DNA from 2 places in the Priestia sp. 53B2 genome. Region 1 is predicted to be linked to the other one. Evidence: a T-box and tRNA genes for the amino acid it is inferred to sense, from the RefSeq annotation. Region 1 holds a T-box; the other holds one or more tRNA genes.
What was found. A T-box is a leader RNA that pairs with one kind of tRNA and senses whether it is charged. The one in region 1 lies ahead of thrS (threonine--tRNA ligase), so its partner is inferred to be a tRNA-Thr.
Positions count from the first base shown of each region.

Region 2: it encodes a tRNA-Thr, which carries the amino acid that the T-box ahead of thrS (threonine--tRNA ligase) is inferred to sense. The anticodon was not compared.

Region 1 covers NZ_JBLZXA010000027.1:555,146-559,581, forward strand. The annotation lists gene rpsN (30S ribosomal protein S14) at 1-12, opposite strand, end outside; gene ACN6NE_RS23350 (cell wall hydrolase) at 270-728, shown strand; T-box leader at 1,358-1,584, shown strand; T-box leader at 1,624-1,852, shown strand; gene thrS (threonine--tRNA ligase) at 1,899-3,122, shown strand; gene ACN6NE_RS23360 (amino acid permease) at 3,886-4,436, shown strand, end outside.
Region 2 covers NZ_JBLZXA010000008.1:159,848-164,283, reverse strand. The annotation lists gene ACN6NE_RS04225 (DHA2 family efflux MFS transporter permease subunit) at 1-425, shown strand, start outside; gene ACN6NE_RS04220 (Rieske 2Fe-2S domain-containing protein) at 460-1,512, opposite strand; tRNA gene ACN6NE_RS04215 (tRNA-Thr) at 1,724-1,796, shown strand; gene ACN6NE_RS04210 (ABC transporter ATP-binding protein) at 2,062-3,012, shown strand; gene ACN6NE_RS04205 (ABC transporter permease/substrate-binding protein) at 3,012-4,436, shown strand, end outside.

The DNA of each region.
Region 1 (4,436 bases):
TTTTTTAGCCAAATAATCCACTCTTTCTTAAAATATTTCCCTAAATCGTAATCATTACTATTTATATTTTTACATCATAAACTACTAACGAAGTAAATGCAACTAATATTTATAATTCAGGCCGCAGTTTTATGCTGCTAAAAGCTGCCGAAAAAGCATAACAATATCCAATTTCTTTTGTAATTGGATAATTTTTCGTAATGAAAGCCTCTTATATTTCTGCTAGCATATGATCCACGTTAAGAAATAGCAAGGAGGATTTTATTTTTATGATAAAAAAACTAGTGATTGCTATAGCAATGCTTATCCCAAGCTTTGGTGCAGGTTACTCAGCGTTTGCTGCAGCGCCCGCTCATGAACAGCACATTCAAGTAAATAAAAATGATAAGGAACTATTAGCTCGTCTTGTATCAGCTGAAGCCAAAGGAGAGCCGTACGCAGGCAAAGTAGCCGTGGCGACAGTGGTATTAAATAGAGTCGACAGCAGCAAATTCCCGGATACTGTAAAAGGCGTTATTTATCAAAAAGGTCAGTACAGCCCGGTTAGCAACGGTCAAATTAATAAACCTGCAGATAAAGATTCACAAAAAGCTGTAGAAGAAGCAATTAACTTCCAAGGTCAAGGAAAAGGTTCATTATTCTTCTTTAACTCTAATAAAACGGCAGATCAATGGCTGCGCGGAAAACAAGAAACAATTAAAATTGGACAGCATGTATTTGCAAAATAACTAAAAAGCTAATGGTTAGCTATACGCTGCCATTAGCTTTTTTAGTTGTGTACATAACATAAACAGTAGAGTAATATTCACTATTAGAGCATTAGAATGGATTTTAAGAAGAAATAACGTAGCATGAAGTATGCATGAGGAGTTTTTACGTACATGTATATAACAAAATAGTTTCTATGAATTCTCATCCAATATTTACGTGATAAAAAAATAATATGTTAGTATATCATCAATAGTCTCTGTTTTACCCGAAATCACCATTTCGTTTTATAAGCTTTCTTAAGATGTCTCCACGAGCATTTTAGATGGACACGTAGCTTGTGACCGTTTTTTGATATTTTTGTTGCCGGTAGAGGAGTTGAATGAACTGTATATGGGTTCATGAGATTTATCTCGCTTTTCTTCTTTTACCTTTATTGTTACAAAAATTAGTCATAAATCTAGTCATTGATACTACTATGAGTAGGTTGTCAATATTATAATAAAAAACTTTTTGAGCCCAGATATTCCTAAGTAACTTTTCGGGAATTCAAGCATAAAGTAATTCTATAACATTAAAAAATAAAAAAATAACTCTTGACTTTTGTTAAATTTATACACTATAATCGCTTTTAACAACTAATAAACAGTATTTGGCAATGAAAAGGACACGAATTAGATGCTGTTTTCTTCGCAGAGAATAGGGTCACTGGCTGAGAGCCCTTAAGAAATCATCTAATTTACCACCTTAGAGCTATTGCAGGGAACGTGCATAACTGAAACTGCAATCGGTAAAACCGTTATCTTTTTTGAGCGTAAAATACGTGTAGGTATTTTATGGAATTAGGGTGGTACCACGGCCGCATTCGTCCCTTCACTAGGGATGAGTGCGGTTTTTTATGTAGAAAAAATGAATATACAAGCAATGAAAAGGACATGAATCATTTTTAGATTTTCTTTACAGAGAGTAGGGTCACTGGCTGAGAACCCTTAGAAAACGAAATGAATTTACCACCTTGGAGCTGCGGCGGGGAATGTGTATACACTGAAACCGCAACCGGTAAAACCGTTATCTTTTTAAGCGTAAAATACGTATGGGTATTTTACGGAATTAGGGTGGTACCACGGCCGCATTCGTCCCTTTACTAGGGATGAGTGCGGTTTTTTGTTGAATAAAAACATATTGGAGGAATGAACGTGTCAAAACAAATGGAAGCAGAAAAGCGAAATCATCAAAAGTTAGGTCAAGAACTGGAGCTGTTTATGTCGATGGAAGAAGCTCCTGGTATGCCGTTTTTCTTACCTAACGGAATGATTGTTCGAAATGAGTTAGAAAATTACTGGAAACAAAAACATTACAAAGCAGGCTATCAAGAAATAAAAACACCCATCATGATGAAACAGAAACTCTGGGAACAATCAGGGCACTGGGAGCACTATCATGAGAATATGTATTTTTCAAATGTTGACAAACAAAACTATGCGATTAAACCGATGAATTGTCCGGGAGCCATTTTATTGTTTAACAGCAAGCGAAGAAGCTACCGAGAACTTCCGATTCGATACGCAGAGCTTGGATTAGTTCATCGCCACGAGCTTTCTGGCTCTTTAAACGGATTGCTAAGAGTCCGGTCATTCACACAGGACGACGCTCATTTATTCGTAGAACTCAGTCAGATTGAAGCTGAGATTAGCCGCATTCTAGCGTTTATCCATGACTTTTATTCACATTTTGGCTTCGATTACAAAGTGGAGCTATCCACACGGCCTGAAAAATTTATGGGAGATATCGAAACATGGAATCAAGCAGAAAAGTCGCTTCAATCTGTGTTAAGTGAAAAAGGCTTAGACTATCAGGTGAATGAAGGAGACGGAGCTTTTTACGGGCCGAAAATCGATTTTCATATTTTAGATTCCTTAGGTCGCAGCTGGCAGTGCGGAACAATTCAGCTTGATTTCTTAATGCCAGAGAAGTTTGACTGTATGTATATTGGAGAAGACAATAAACCTCATCGTCCCGTAATGATTCACCGCGCTATATACGGTTCCGTTGAACGATTTATGGCCATCTTGATTGAACATTACGAAGGTCAATTTCCTCTTTGGTTAGCTCCTGTTCAACTCAAACTATTGCCTATTGCACTGCCGCATGTGGAATATGCATATAAAGTGAAACACGAGCTGGAGTCACAAGGGTATCGTGTTGAGGTTGATGATCGCATTGAAAAAATAGGTCTGAAAATTCGAGAAGCAGAAATGATGAAAGTTCCTTATATGGCCGTGATAGGAGATAAAGAAGTGGAAAATGAATTGCTTGCCATGCGAAAGCACGGAAAGAAAAATATTGGAACAATAAGTGTTGAAGATTCAGCTGTATACTTGAGTAAAGAAATGAATTCAAACGGAGTTTATTAAAACTATTCACCTTACTAAATAGAAAAATCCGATTTTTTAAGTCGGATAGTGATTCCCTTCATCTTGTCTTACACCAAAATGAAGGGAATATTGAACTAGAAGGGTATAAGATAATATATATCAGCAGTATAACTTTTGCCTTAGACAAACGCCGGTATTTTATAAAAAAATTTATCTTATTCCATTCGAATCGTTTGTGCTGGATGAAGCTGAATTCTCATTAGGTAATTTGCTCACCTTTTGCTGGTCTCGCTTCTTTTTAGAAGGAGAATAAAAAAGAAATTTAAACATAAAGTACACTCCTAAAGCTAACAAAACACAGCCAATAAGTAAGTTAAGCATCTGTTTCCGCCCTTCATATACTTCATTTTTCATCATTATAACACCCGGTAAGATAAAACATTCATCGTTCTGTAAATAATCTCTATGCCAGGAATTTATATCTGAAGATAGTTAGTAAAAAAATTATCTAAAAACTTATAATTTTATTTTTTAGAATATTATTTTCATTCAAACTTATTATGTATAAGCACAATGATAACTGCTTTGTTTAGTTTATAAATCTAAAATATAGTGATGGTAAGAAATCGCTTACAAAAACTCTTGAAATATATATAATGATATTAGTATACTAATAGACAAGTTAGTAATTATTTCTATATAATTACTTCTGTATCTGAAGTAAAAACGCGCAGCCAAATGGGGAAAAATGTCATTTTCAAGTTTTTTAAGGGATGAGTGGCAACAGAGAGGAGAGAGTGCAATGGGAAAACTATTTAAAAAGAAGTCAATCGAGCAATTATTAGAACAAAGTCAAAACAAATCTCTAGTCAAAACATTAGGAGCATTCGATTTGACTCTTCTTGGTATTGGAGCCGTAATAGGAACGGGGGTTTTAGTGTTAACAGGTTTGGTGGCTGCTAATGATGCTGGACCAGCCGTTATTTTTTCTTTTATACTGGCTTCTATTGTATGCGGTTTTGCAGCGCTTTGCTATGCGGAATTTGCTTCAACTATACCTGTATCTGGGAGCGTTTACACTTATACATATGCAACCATCGGCGAAGTGGTAGCACACTTAATGGGATGGACGTTGCTTTCCGTCTATTTATTAACAATGTCAGCAGTAGCAAACGGCTGGTCTTCTTATTTTAACAACTTTTTAGAAGGCTTTGGTTTTTCACTGCCAAAAGAATTAATTACGATCCCTGCAAATGGAGGCCTAGTAAACCTTCCTGCTATTTGTATTACGCTTCTTATTACATGGCTGCTTTCAAGAGGAACAAAAGAAAGTAAAAAAGTGAATAATTTTAT
Region 2 (4,436 bases), on a different contig from region 1:
TTCGCATGTTCGGAATGTCTATGGTGATGATGCCGGTTATGACAAACGGATTAAATCAGCTGCCGCAGCGCTTTAATCCGCATGGCACTGCGATGAATAACACGCTTCAACAAGTATCGGGAGCTATTGGTTCGGCTCTTTTAGTAACGGTGATGTCAAACCGTACAGCTACACATGCAAAAGAGCTCGCTCAAGATGCAATGAGCGGAGCAGGAGCAGCTAATGCAACCGCGGCCGGGGCAGCTCAAATGAAAGAACAGATTGGGATGCAGGCAATGGTACAAGGGATTAACGATGCGTTTGCCATCTCAGTAGTACTAGTGGTGGTTGCCTTAATTCTTTCATTGTTTATGAAACGCGCAACGCCGGCAAGTGAAGATGAAGTGATAAAGGAAAAAGCAGGACGCGAGCAGTTTGCTAAATAAAAAAGAAATCCCCGCTGAGACAGCGGGGATTTTTTCAGCTTGTATATCTAAAGCTTAAGCCCATTTTCTTTAATAATTTCCGATAGCCGATGGACGTTTGATCAGCCATAATATGCGCTTCCATCTGCAGGTCTAAAGGCAAGTCTTCAGGCTTTTGGTTTTCAACCATTTCACGGTCTTCGTCAAAGACGCGAAGGTTAAAGTCATACACACCTTCAACGGGAGAATCTTTCTCAAAGTTTCGAGCGATTGGCGCGAATAAACGTGTTTCGCGGGCTGAAATAGGAGAGACTGCATTCATAATCCACAGCTCTGCGCCTTCTGGGAAGTATACTTTTAGCGTAGCTGTAAACGGCGGATAAACATCAAAGACGCGAAGCCATTTAAAATCAGGTGGATTTAAATGCTGCTGTTCTTTGGAATAATTGCTCACCGTGCTCGTATATTCTACATGAAGCCCATAATCTGTGTCGCTTACTTTATATTTAGGCACAAAGGCATTGTTTCGATCGCCAAACGTATCTGTGTGAACCCAAGCAAAATGAGCTACGTCTAAAAACCCTTCCATTTGGCGACCAGCTGATCCCATAATATCAAAGCTCGGACAAACAATTTGCTGAAAGTCAGGGTCCTCCCAAGCATCGAAGTACGGCAAATTATCTTGTTCACCGGTCAGGGAAGTCCAAACTAATCCAAATCGTTCAATAACTGGATAGACGGCCATACACAGGCGGGGGGAAATATTGGCGTCGGGATGAGCTGGAATCGACGTGCATGCACCGTCCGTTGCATAGCGGAAGCCGTGGTAAGGACAGATAATTTCATCATCTTCGACCCAGCCCATGCTAAGCGGTGTGCCTCGGTGAACGCATAAATCACGAGCCGCTACAACTTTGTGTGTGGTACGGTATAGAACTAGATTTACATCTAGTAATTTTACGGACATTGGTTTTTCTGTTACATCACTGCACCGTGCGACGGGGTACCAATACTTGGCGAGCGTCGTCCAATCTTCTAGGCTAAACGTACAGTCTCTTGGGTAGGGAGTTGCCGTTTTTGATTTGGTCATGGTTGGTTGTTGTTCCATCTATTTTCTTCCTTTCTTTTGTAAGCTCTTTTACTAAGGGTAATATAAAAAAAGAAAATTCACACAATTTGTGTGAGGAATTCTAACACAAAATATGGAACTTTGTAGAAAGTGCGAATTTCAGAAGACGCAAATTAGAGAATATACCAATAAAAAAATTTTTAAAAAGCGCTTCCTAAATCAATTTAAACGTGATATAATTTTCCAAGACGCTGGTGTAGCTCAGTAGGTAGAGCACTTGCATGGTAAGCAAGAGGTCGCAGGTTCGATCCCTGTCGCTAGCATACGAAAAAAACCTTCTTTCTTGTTGAAAGAAGGTTTTTTATTTGTGTTGGCTTTAAAATTATTCTCCGAATTATTCTTCCCCGCCTTGTGAAAAATTTAACAGTTTGATAGCCTTATTAGGAAGGTGTGAGAAAACATGTGTATCTTTTCAACTATGTCTTATGAATCATATTTAGAAATATTCTTAAAAGAATGTTTATTGCCTCTAAGTATTGGGTACACGGAACTAGGGGTTAAATTTCAACAGGGAGTGTGAACGATAATTTGATTACGTTTAAGAATGTGTCAAAGCAATATCCAGACGGTACGACCGCCGTGAAAAATATTAATCTAGAAATTAAAGAAGGAGAGTTTTTTGTTTTAATTGGTCCGAGTGGGTGTGGTAAAACAACCACCTTAAAAATGATTAACCGTCTTCATGATATTACCGAAGGAGAACTATACATAAAAGATAAGCTCGTATCGGACCACAACATACATGAGCTACGCTGGAACATCGGTTATGTCCTGCAGCAGATTGCGCTTTTCCCCCATATGACCATTGCTGAAAATATAGCCATTGTACCCGAGATGAAACATTGGAAGAAAAACAAAATCAAAACGCGCATTGATGAGCTGCTTACCTTGGTGGGACTAGACCCAAAGCAGTATCGAAACCGAAAGCCGTCTGAGCTCTCAGGTGGCCAGCAGCAACGTGTAGGTGTAGCACGTGCCCTCGCAGCCGATCCCCCCGTTATTTTAATGGACGAACCCTTTAGTGCCCTCGATCCGTTAAGCCGCGAACAGCTTCAGCAAGATGTTATTAGCTTAAAAGAAAAAATCAAAAAAACATTTGTATTTGTTACGCACGATATGAGCGAAGCGATGACGCTTGGAGATCGTATCTGCCTAATGAAAGATGGGGAAATTGTTCAAGTTGGAACCCCGGAGGAATTCATTCAAAGGCCTAAAAATGAATTTGTAAAAATATTTATTGGAAATCAAGGAAATGCTTTATTTGAGACATTGGATATGTTTGTCAAAGAAAGCGAACAGCCAGACGTAGAGCCTACTGAAGAGCTAGCTTCAACCGCCACTGTTCAGCAGGCAATGGACGCCCTTTACGACCACGAAGCAATAGCCGTGAAAAAAGGGAGCAAACGCATTGGCGTTGTAACGCGCAAAACTCTATTAGCGTTTCTTTCTGATAAAACGAAAGAAGGGGGAACGCTGTAATGAATGCACTAAGCACATTATTAGATCAACGAGGAGATGCACTGTTTCAAGCTCTTCTTGAACACATTCAAATTTCAGTACTGGCTCTTGTTATCGCCGTATTAATTTCAGTGCCGCTCGGACTGTACTTAACGAGACATGACCGCATTGCTGAACCGATCATTGGCGTAACAGCCGTACTGCAAACCATTCCTTCACTCGCTTTATTAGGATTACTAATTCCTCTTGTCGGAATTGGAACCTTTCCCGCGGTTATTGCACTGTTTTTATATTCGCTTCTTCCTATTGTACGAAATACATATACCGGAATTAAAGAAGTGGACCCGTCTTTAATTGAAGCATCCAAAGCCATGGGGATGAACTCGTGGAGACGATTAATCAAAGTAGAACTTCCTCTAGCACTTCCTGTCATTATGGCCGGAATTCGTACAGCAATGGTACTCATTATTGGTACAGCGACAATTGTGGCTCTTATCGGAGCGGGCGGACTCGGAAGCTTAATTTTGCTTGGTATTGATCGAAGTGATAATAGTTTAATTTTATTAGGAGCCATTCCAGCAGCATTATTAGCGCTTATTTTTGATGGAATTCTGCGAACGATTGAACACTCAGCTAAAAAAGGGTCCAAAAAACGCTCGTTTATTATGATCATCGTATTAATACTCATTCTTGTTTCTCCGTTTGCAGCGATGAGCGCAACAAAATCAGACCTTGTTATCGGAGGGAAAATTGGCGCAGAACAAGATATTTTAATTGATATGTACAAAGAATTAATTGAAGATCAAACCGATATGAAAGTAAATCTTCGTTCGTCGCTTGGGAAAACGGTATTTGTATTTGAGGCTCTGCGTAACAAGGAAATTGATTTATACCCTGAATATACGGGCACAGCCATTGTGACGCATCTAAAGGAACAGCCGGACAGCAAAGATGAAACAAAGGTGTACAAGCAGGCAAAAGAAGGATTTCAAAAGAAATTCGGCCTTGTTTATTTAGATCCAATGAAGTTTAATAATACGTACACATTGACCGTAACAAAGAAATTTGCCAAAGAAAATAATCTAACGACCATTTCAGATTTGGCAAATGCAACAGATAAAGTAAAAGCAGGATTTACGCTTGAGTTTAAAGATCGTGAAGACGGCTATGTAGGCATTCAAAAAGAATACGGTCTTACCTTCCCGAATATTAAAACGATGGAGCCGAAGCTTCGCTATCGTGCTGTAGAAAAAGGCGATATTAATATGCTTGATGCTTACGCAACGGATCCTGAAATCAAACAGTTTGGTTTGAAAGTCTTAAAAGACGATCAGCAGTTCTTCCCTCCGTATCAAGGAGCGCCTGTGCTTCGTGAAGATACGCTAAAAGAACACCCTGAACTGAAAAAAATCTTAAATCAATTGGGCGGTAAAATTAGTGACGGA